2 regions of the Butyricimonas faecalis genome follow, and region 1 is predicted to be linked to the other one. Evidence: riboswitches for the same ligand, from Rfam matches in the RefSeq annotation. Region 1 holds a riboswitch; the other holds the start of a gene.
What was found. A riboswitch is a leader RNA that binds a small molecule or an ion and turns the genes downstream of it on or off. The one in region 1 is predicted to bind cobalamin.
Positions count from the first base shown of each region.

Region 1 (4,715 bases):
GATGCTGGCTTTGTCTAAGTTTTGGTACATGTTGTGGGTCTTTATCCCGTTGGCTTTCTCTTCGTCCGTGGCACCGATATCGTATTTTTCAATAATGTCTTTTACATCGTTGATGTATCCGTTGGCAGAAATATTCAGGTATTTACCGGCATATTCCACGTTAATGTTGTAATAATTTGCTTTTTCAGGTTTCAAGTCCGGGTTCCCGACCGTGATTGCTCCCCGGTTTTCATAATCGTAATACAATTCTTGAATGCTGGGGGTTTTGAACCCGGCGGCATAGGAAGCTCTGAAATTGAAATTCCCTAAAGTGTACATTAGGGCTATTTTGGGGGTAAAACTGTTTTTGAACATTTCGTTGTACACGTAGCGAAAGCCTGGCAGAATTTGTAAGTTTTTCCAAAGGCGTATTTCATCTTGGGCGTATAAGGCAAACGTGTAAATTCCTTCCGGTTTCTCGAGATTCCCCGGGTTTTTCATGTAATCGTTCGTGTATTCCGTTCCCACGGAGATCTTATTGTAGTCTCCGAGTTTGAATACCCCTTTCAAGTTTGCATTATAATATTTTTGGCGTTTCGTTAATTCTTCATCTCCCACGCGGAAAGTGGTATCCTTTTTACTGACTTGTGCCACCGTGTATAGTTTGTTATACTCGTAATTATCCACGTAAAAGTCGAGAGAGAGATAATCCGTCTCATTTAATTGATAACGCCCTCCGGCTCCGATGTTGTAATCCATGTAGGTCAAATCGTAGGTGTATCCCCCGTCATTTTTTGTTTTTTCTACCGGACGGATTACTTTCCGATCAAAATAGCCTCCTTGGGCGTATAGTTTTAACTGTTTTGTCGGAGAATAGGTGAAATGTTGGTTGACAATGTTGGTGTAAAACCTGCTGGAAGCTTCTCTTTTGGAAAGAATTGCCGTGTCGCCATCCAGTTCGTAAGGGCTTAATTGCCAGCCACCCATCTGGCGTCTTTGATATGAGGTGGAAGAGGTGAACTTTCCAAGATTCAGGTCCACGTTGGCGTTTTGTGAAAAACTGGATTCGCCTCCGACCCGAGTTTTAGATTGCACGTTAACCGGATCCTTGGGGTGCTCCGTGATCACGTTAATAACTCCGGCAATGGCATCGGAACCGTAAAGTGCAGACGCGGCGCCTTTTAAAATCTCGATCCGCTTTACTCTCCCCATGTCGATGCGGGCAAGGTCTGTATTGTTGGACACATCCCCGGCAACTTTCTTCCCATCCACAAGGATAAGGATATATTTGTTGCTCATGCCATTTAGTGTGAAGTAGGATCCCATGACCGTGGGGCGAATGTTGAACGAAGGATTTAACAGTAGTAACGCATCTTCAAAGGAGTTTACTCCCGCGTTCTTTAGATCGGTGCCACTGATCACTTCAACGGGAACGGGAGAATCTTTTAACCGCCGATGTGTTCCCGTGCCTGTTACTACAACCTGATTGAGGTTTACCGGGGTCGCCACAAGGCGGAACAGAATGTCCTCTTTATTCCCATTTACTTTTATGGAACTGACGTCATAACCCGAGTAACTGGCCCGGAGCGTGTATGTACCTTCGGGTACTTTTTCAAGAATGAATTCACCCTTGTTGTCGGTGGCAATTCCGATGCTTGTCCCGATTAACCGAACATTCGCACCGATAAGTGCTTTCCCGCTTTTGGCATCAATGACTCGTCCCTTCAATGTGATCTGTCCTAACGAGGTACTTACTAAGGCTAACATGAATAACGTGGTCAGCACTGCAATTCTTTTCATTATAATGGTGTTTTTAAAGTTTATAATAGTATTCCTGGCCCCGGGAACACGCTATTACCTGTATTTGTCTTGGCAGGTCTCCTGACTAAGCCTAAGAAAGATACCTTCCCGCCCTTTCGGACAGTGGTGTAAGAACCTTTCTTTGAATCTCTTTTATGGAGAAACAGGCATCACAGTAGCGGGCACTGTGCCGGATTCTGACCGGCTTCCCTTTTGTATGTTAATCGAGCATTAACACAGCACCTAAGACATCGCGAATGTATGTATTTTTTGGTAAAGGGTAACTTGTTTTATGCTGATTTATATTGAACTCACGTAAATATTAAAAAAATGTAGTACTTTTGCGCCATGTTTTGGTGCGGAGCCTTCGGTCATGGAGGTAACGCTTAATAGGGAACCCGGTGTGAATCCGGGACTGTACCCGCAGCTGTAAGTTCCTTTACAAGGGATTTTGTACTTTAAATGTCACTGGTAATACCGGGAAGGCAACAAAATCCGGAACAAGTCAGAAGACCTGCCGAACATGAAGAACCATAGCTTTCGGGAAAAAAAGCGAGAGGGAAAATATATTTTACCTTAGACTCATATTGCCTTGAAAACTATGTTGATAATGCTTTATTCATTATTAATATATAGTTGTATGAAAAAAGTTGTTGTATTGGCATTATTGCTGTTTGTGTGCGTCGGTTCGCTTCTCGCTCAAGAGAATGACAAGCGGACGAAGAAAAGTATCACGGACTCGTTGTTCCGTATCGAGCAAGTGAACGTGATGGAGAAAAAGAAGAAAATTGATTTGTTGGGATTAGATGTGCCTTTGCGTTTCGTGCCGATAACGGTGAGTAAGTTGTCGAGCCAGATGCTGGATCGGAAAGGCATCGTGGATTTGATGGATGCCGTTAAGTTTTTGCCGGGAATTGTAGCGAAAGACAAACAATACGGTCAATTCCAGCAGTTTTCTATTCGCGGGCAAGGGAGTGCGGTTGTTATGATTGACGGGATTCGTGACGAGCGGACGTTGAATAATAACGTGCCTTACGGGGATTTGGCTGCCGTGGAATCTATCGAGTTGCTGAAAGGACCCGCCGCTATTTTGGCCGGACATTCGGCCATGGGGGGTGTGTTGAATATCGTGCGCAAGAAAGCGTCGTCTGATTTTTCGGCTAACGCCCGTATCAGTTATGGTAGTTGGGATGAGAGACGGGCTACTCTCGGATTCGGGGGCAAGCTCGTGGGGCCTCTTGAGTATCGTGCCAATGTTAATTATTCAACGGGTGACGGTTGGCGTGAGGTGAATGCAAATCGTTTCTCCGTGTATGGCGCTTTGGGTGCTGATTTGGGAAAGTGGGGACGTGTTGACGTGACCGGTAGCTATGCCGATGACGATTACACGACCGAGATCGGGGCTGCTCCCGTGATGCCCGGTGATATGTTCTACGTGGATGGGGATAAACCGTATGCCTTGAAAGGAGAGCGTCACCCGGAGGCTGATTATCGGGAGGTCTACAATGATTTCGCCAACAATTACATGAAGCGGAAAGTATGGGATATGTCCGTGTCGTACGTCTATCAGATCACGGATTGGATGAAATTGAAAGAACGTTTTTCTTATTTCCATAGCGATTTGGATTATCATTGTATCGAGGGGCTTTCGTACCGTACTTCTAAGGATCCGATATACAAATGGTATTATAACAAGTCGGAGACCGAGAAAGTGTATGTTGACCTGGATACGGTTCAGCGTGGAAATGCAGCTCGTCTGAATCCGTTGAATTTTAACCCGGATCACAAGAACGTGAATAACACGATCGAGTTGACAGGTAAGTTCGAGACGGGTTCCGTGTTACATAATTACACGTTGGGATGGGTATATAACTGTTTCGATTTTGCCCAATATAACGGTTACGGGAAGGATGATTTGTGGGGACCCGGTTTGGATGCCCTTTTACCCGTGCGGAACCCGCACATCGTGCAAGGATGGTGGGATACGAAAGTTTCTGCCGTTTCTCTTCGTACGGAAAGAACGCATGGAATTTATTTGCATGACGTGATCGAGTTCAATGACAAATGGAAGATGATGGCATCCGGACGGGTGGATTTGTATAGTCGGAAGACATCGAGTGCCACGATTGACAACGGTAAGCAGAAGTATGAAACGAAGAATAGAAAAGAGTGGAAAGAGGTGGAGACCTCGGCGTTCACGTATCGGGTGGGAGTCGTGTATTTCCCCATGTCTGAATTGTCATTCTACGGTTCTGTTTCTTCTTATTTCAATCCTGTGACGACAACATATAGTCCTACCGTGATGTATTTGGATCGCAAGGGTAACGAGTTCAACCCTGACGAGAATGGCGGCGAGGTGTTCAAGCCGGAGAAGGGGTATTCCACGGAAGTCGGTGTGCGCTATACCTTGAACGAGATGGTGGATATAAATGCAAGCGTGTTCTATATTCGTAAGTATAACATCGTGAAGAGTTTGGGCGACACGACTGTTTTGGTTGACGGCGTGGCCACGGAGAAGAGTATCCGGGGACAAGTAGGAAGGGCTGATTCCCGCGGTTTTGACGTAGAGGTGGTCGTGCGTCCTTTGCCGACGTTGCAGATTACGGGAGGACTTGGTTGGTCTGATTATCGCTTGAGGGAGATTGCCGAGAGCGGACGTTTCTCGAAGTATAAAGAACAGAATAAAAATGTGCGTGCCACGGGAGTTCCTCGTACGACCTTTTATGCTTATGCGGACTATATGATTCCCCGGGGGATATTTAAGAATTTATCTTTCCATTTAAGCGGGAATTTTAAGGATAAGGTGTTTAGAAATGTAGATAATCGTCTTTACGATCCGGCTTTGTGGTTGATGGATGCCGGTATTTTTTACACGATAAAGAATCATGTGACGTTGGCTTTGAATGTCAATAATCTGTTTGATAAGGAGTATTTCG
Region 1 is NZ_CP032819.1:2,470,153-2,474,867, reverse strand. It holds gene D8S85_RS10805 (TonB-dependent receptor) at 1-1,779, opposite strand, end outside; cobalamin riboswitch at 1,834-2,041, opposite strand; cobalamin riboswitch at 2,116-2,315, shown strand; gene D8S85_RS10800 (TonB-dependent receptor) at 2,420-4,715, shown strand, end outside.

Region 2 (4,715 bases), 880 kb from region 1:
TGAAAATAGTTTGAATATAACATCTACACTGCATAAATACTGACATGTGTTTATGTGGTGTTAGGGAAGAGAGTGGTTGAGTGGTTTGCATAGAGAAGTGGTAGCCTAAGGATGAATCTTATGGAGCCATTGTATATTGAAGATAGATTCAAAAGAGAGTGAGGTATAAGATTTTATTTCCAAGAAAAAATAGGCATGAATATACTGCATATTATATTTTTTTGTACATTTGCGCCGTTTTACGTGAAGAATTGTGGACAGATTGAATGAATATAAGATAGCTCACAGAGGGTTAAGCGAGGGAACTCACACTTTCGACTTTGTCATGGATGACAATTTTTTTAATTGTTTTGAAGCGACAAAAGGAACGAAAGGGAAGGTAAACGCGAGAGTGAATATCGTGAAGTCATCCTTGCTGATGGAGGTTCGGATGAAGATTGAGGGGACGGTAGAAGCTATTTGCGATCGCTGTCTGGAGGAGATGGAGTTACCGATTAGCGGGGAATTGAACCTGTATGCTAAGTACGGGGAGAGGGAGGAAGGAAATGATGATGATTTTATTATCTTGGCTCAAGATGATGATTATCTGGATTTGAGCGAACCGCTATATGAAGTGTATATGCTGAATTACCCGCTTCGGGTGGTTCACCCGGAGGGAGAGTGTAACGAGGAGATGGAGCATGTACTGGAAGAGTTGGCAATGGAAGAAGAGAGTGATAAGATTGATCCCCGATGGGATGAATTGAGGAAATTAATTAATAATAACTAAATAAAACTAGAGAGAAATGGCACATCCTAAACACCGAATCTCTAAACAGAGAAGGAATAAAAGAAGAACTCACGATAAGGCTACGGTTCCTGCAATAGCAAAGTGTTCAAATTGTGGTGCTGCAGTACAGTATCATACTGTATGTCCGGAATGTGGATATTACAGGGGTAAATTGGCTATTGAGAAAGCAGTTGTTGCATAATATCGATGCAATGATAAAGATTGCCTTAGATAATACAGCCCCCTGTACGAGGGGGCTATGATTGTATATGGGTATCTGATTCTATTATTCAATTTGAAAATTTTTATTTTATGGAAAGGCCAAGAGCGGTAATCACAGGGGTAGGAGCGTATTATCCCGACTATGTTTTAACTAACGAGGAGTTGAGCCGGATGGTAGATACCACTGACGAATGGATCATGACTCGAATCGGTATAAAAGAGAGACGTATTTTGCGGGATGCCGATAAAGGCAGTGCTTACCTCGGGGCCAGAGCGGTGGAGGACTTGTTTCGTAAAACAGGTTTGAAGCCGGAAGAAGTGGATTTATTGATTTGCTGTACGGTTACTGCCGACATGCATTTCCCTGCTAACGGAAACGTGATTTCCGATATGGTGGGAATAAAGAATGCTTTTAGTTTTGATCTTAATGCCGGATGTTCCGGTTTTCTATACGGTTTAACCACGGCAACGCAGTACGTGGAGAGCGGACGCTATAAGAAAGTGATTGTTGTGGGGGCTGAGAAGATGTCGGCGATCACGGATTACACGGATCGGGCAACTTGTCCTATTTTCGGTGATGCGGCTGCCGCCGTGTTGCTGGAACCTACCACGGAAGACGTGGGGGTAATTGATCATATCTTACGTTCGGATGGCATGGGACGTGTTCACCTGCACATGAAAGCGGGTGGTTCTTTGAAACCGCCTACCATTGATACGGTTTTGGCTCGTGAGCATTATATCTATCAGGAAGGACAACCGGTGTTTAAACATGCCGTGTCGAACATGGCTGACGTGTCGGTGGAGGTGATGAAACGTAATAATCTGACATCGGAGGACGTGGCTTGGCTGGTTCCTCATCAGGCAAATTTGCGGATCATCAAGGCTACCGGGGAACGGATGGGGTTACCGAAAGAAAAAGTGATGGTGAATATCCACAAGTACGGTAACACGACTTCTGCAACAATCCCGTTGTGTCTGTACGAATGGGAGGACCAGTTGAAGAAGGGGGATAATTTGATCCTTGCTGCTTTCGGTGCCGGTTTCACATGGGGGGCGATTTATTTGAAGTGGGGGTATACTCATAAGGGTTAGATTGTATCGATAACACGATATGCGAAGCTGTTCGGGAAATAACCGGACAGCTTTTTTTATATAATAGGTGTAAGGTATTTTTAGCTGATTATTAGAAAAATAATTGTTTTTTCCATGAAGAGATAAATTATTTTATATATTCGCGTCGATTTTGGTGAGTCCCATGCAGTCTGTATGGGATGTAAGGGAATCCGGTGAGAGTCCGGAACAATACCCGTTGCTGTAATCTCTTTCCCGTTACGCGGGAAGTGCTTAGTTTCCTCATGCCACTGGTTTATCTGGGAAGGCGACATAAGCGGAGAAAGTCAGAAAACCTGCCTGAATCAGATGTTTTTATTGTTCTCGGGAATAAGGATGATAAAAAAGGAAAAATATAGCTGTTGTTTTTGTTAACAGTAACATTTATGAAACCACGGATGTGCGTGCTGTCATGTGGCGTTTATATAATGTTTATGAAAAAATAATAAACATGAAAAGTATCTTGTTGCTAGTATGTGGCGTGTTTGTATTGAATTTTGTGCCAATGTCGAGGCTTATGGCGATTCAACCGGAAGTGATGGCTGATTCGGTGAAAACGGTAAAGTTGACCGGAAAGGTTGTGGATGTTGAAACGGGGGAAGCGATACCTTTATCAACGATCTTGGTAAAAGAGCTGGGTTGGGGAAGTGTTTGCGATACGGAAGGGAAGTTTAAGATTGACGTGCCTGTTAATCGTAAAGCAACTTTGACGGTTCGTTCTGTCGGGTATGAGACTCGTGAAGTTGATGTGGCTCCTGGAACGATCTCCGGGCTTGTTGTTAAGCTGAAAAAGAGCCTGTTGAATTTGGACGAAGTGGTTATTACAGGTACGAGAACGGAGAAGGTGATTTCCGAGGCTCCCGTGATGACCCGTGTCGTTTCTGCCGAGGAGTTACAACGGAATGATTACGAGAGTATGATGGATGTTCTGGAGTACAATATTCCGGGGCTTCGTTTTAACGTGGATCCTCGCGGTAATAATATCCAGATTCAGGGATTGGAAAATAGTTATATCCTTATTTTGGTAGATGGGGAGAGATTATCCCAGACACCCGGGGGACCCATCGATTTCGAACGGCTGAGTACGTCCAATATTAAACGGATTGAGATTTTGAAAGGTGCGGCTTCTGCTCTTTACGGGTCGAGTGCCATGGGTATGGTCGTGAATATCATCACGGATTCTCCGAAACGCTCCTTGGAAGGCTGGGCAAAAGTCCGTTATTCTAAGTTTAATGACTTGCAGTTGGATGCCGGGATCGGGTTGGCTCACAAGGGATTTTTCTCCCAGACTCTTTTCCGTCGTAATTCCACGGATGGATATGATCTTACGCCTGAAACACCCCAATCTTACACGATGAATCCTTCGCATGATATGAATATAGAGGAGAAGGTAGGATGGAATAATGAACGGACGAAAGTGATGGCTTCGGCTTCTTTTTATTGGAATGAAATAAAGAATCCGCCCAAGGGAGAATCTCCAACGCATTATCGTAGTTTGAACAAGACGTTCCGAGCATCATTGGAGCATGCTTTCGGGGAAGAGAATAAGTTGTATGCAGTGTATTACGGAGATTTTTATACCCGTAAGACCGTGTATGATTTGATTGACCTCGCAGATAGTACGAATGCGACTTCTCACGAGCAAACAGTCCGTTTGACGGATATTTATAGTCCCTTGAAGAACGTGGAGATTGTTGGCGGAGTTGAGTGGAACTGGACTCGAAATTATAATAAGATGCAATACGGCAAGGAACAGACCGTGAGAAAAGTGAATGATGCGAATGTTTTCGTGCAGGTGGATTGGCAGATATTGCCGGAGCTGGATTTGGTGGGAGGCTTCCGTTACACGCACCATTCTGTTTTTGGTGATGCGTATACCCCGAAAGTAAATTTGATGTATGCTCCCGGTAGCTTTAAATTCCGTGCCGGGTATAGTCGGGGATTTAAAGCACCCGGTTTGACGGAGTTGTATTCTGATTTTAACATGGGGAGTGTGTCGCATAATATTGGAAATCCAGACTTAAAACCAGAGTATTCCAATTATGTTTCGGTTTCCGCAGAATATACTTACAATGGGCGGTTGAGTGCAAGCGTGGAAGGATACCAGAACACGATAAAAGATAAAATTAATTCTTTTATCATTGACGTGGAAGATCCGGCACCGGGACAGCTGGGAGCGGAAATGCATTATGCAAATGTGGAGGCCGTGCGTATTCGCGGGGTAGAAGGGACATTGACGTATTACCCGATGAAGCAATTGTTACTGAGGGGAACTTATGCTTATACCGATGCGAGAGATCGGGAGACGGATTTGCAATTGTCCGGAAATGCAAAACATGCTTTGAATTTTACCACGACATTGCGCGGTAAATTGTTGAAACGAGATGGTTCTGTTTCTCTCTCCGGACGTTGGACTTCTAAGAAGTTGTCACAGAGTAAATCCACGGAAACGGACGATAGCGGTCAAGAAATAGAGGTGATTCGTGAAAGAACAAAACCGGCTTATAGTCTTTGGAAGTTGGTGGCCCAATATACGCCTTGGCAAAAGAAGTTTATGAGGTTGACGTTAACAGGTGGAATTCAGAATTTATTTGATTATACGGATACGAAACAT
Region 2 is NZ_CP032819.1:3,353,698-3,358,412, forward strand. It holds gene D8S85_RS14265 (YceD family protein) at 254-769, shown strand; gene rpmF (50S ribosomal protein L32) at 786-971, shown strand; gene D8S85_RS14275 (beta-ketoacyl-ACP synthase III) at 1,082-2,083, shown strand; cobalamin riboswitch at 2,219-2,420, shown strand; gene D8S85_RS14280 (TonB-dependent receptor) at 2,553-4,715, shown strand, end outside.
Region 2: linked by a shared signal. The riboswitch ahead of D8S85_RS14280 (TonB-dependent receptor) and the one ahead of D8S85_RS10805 (TonB-dependent receptor) in region 1 are both predicted to bind cobalamin.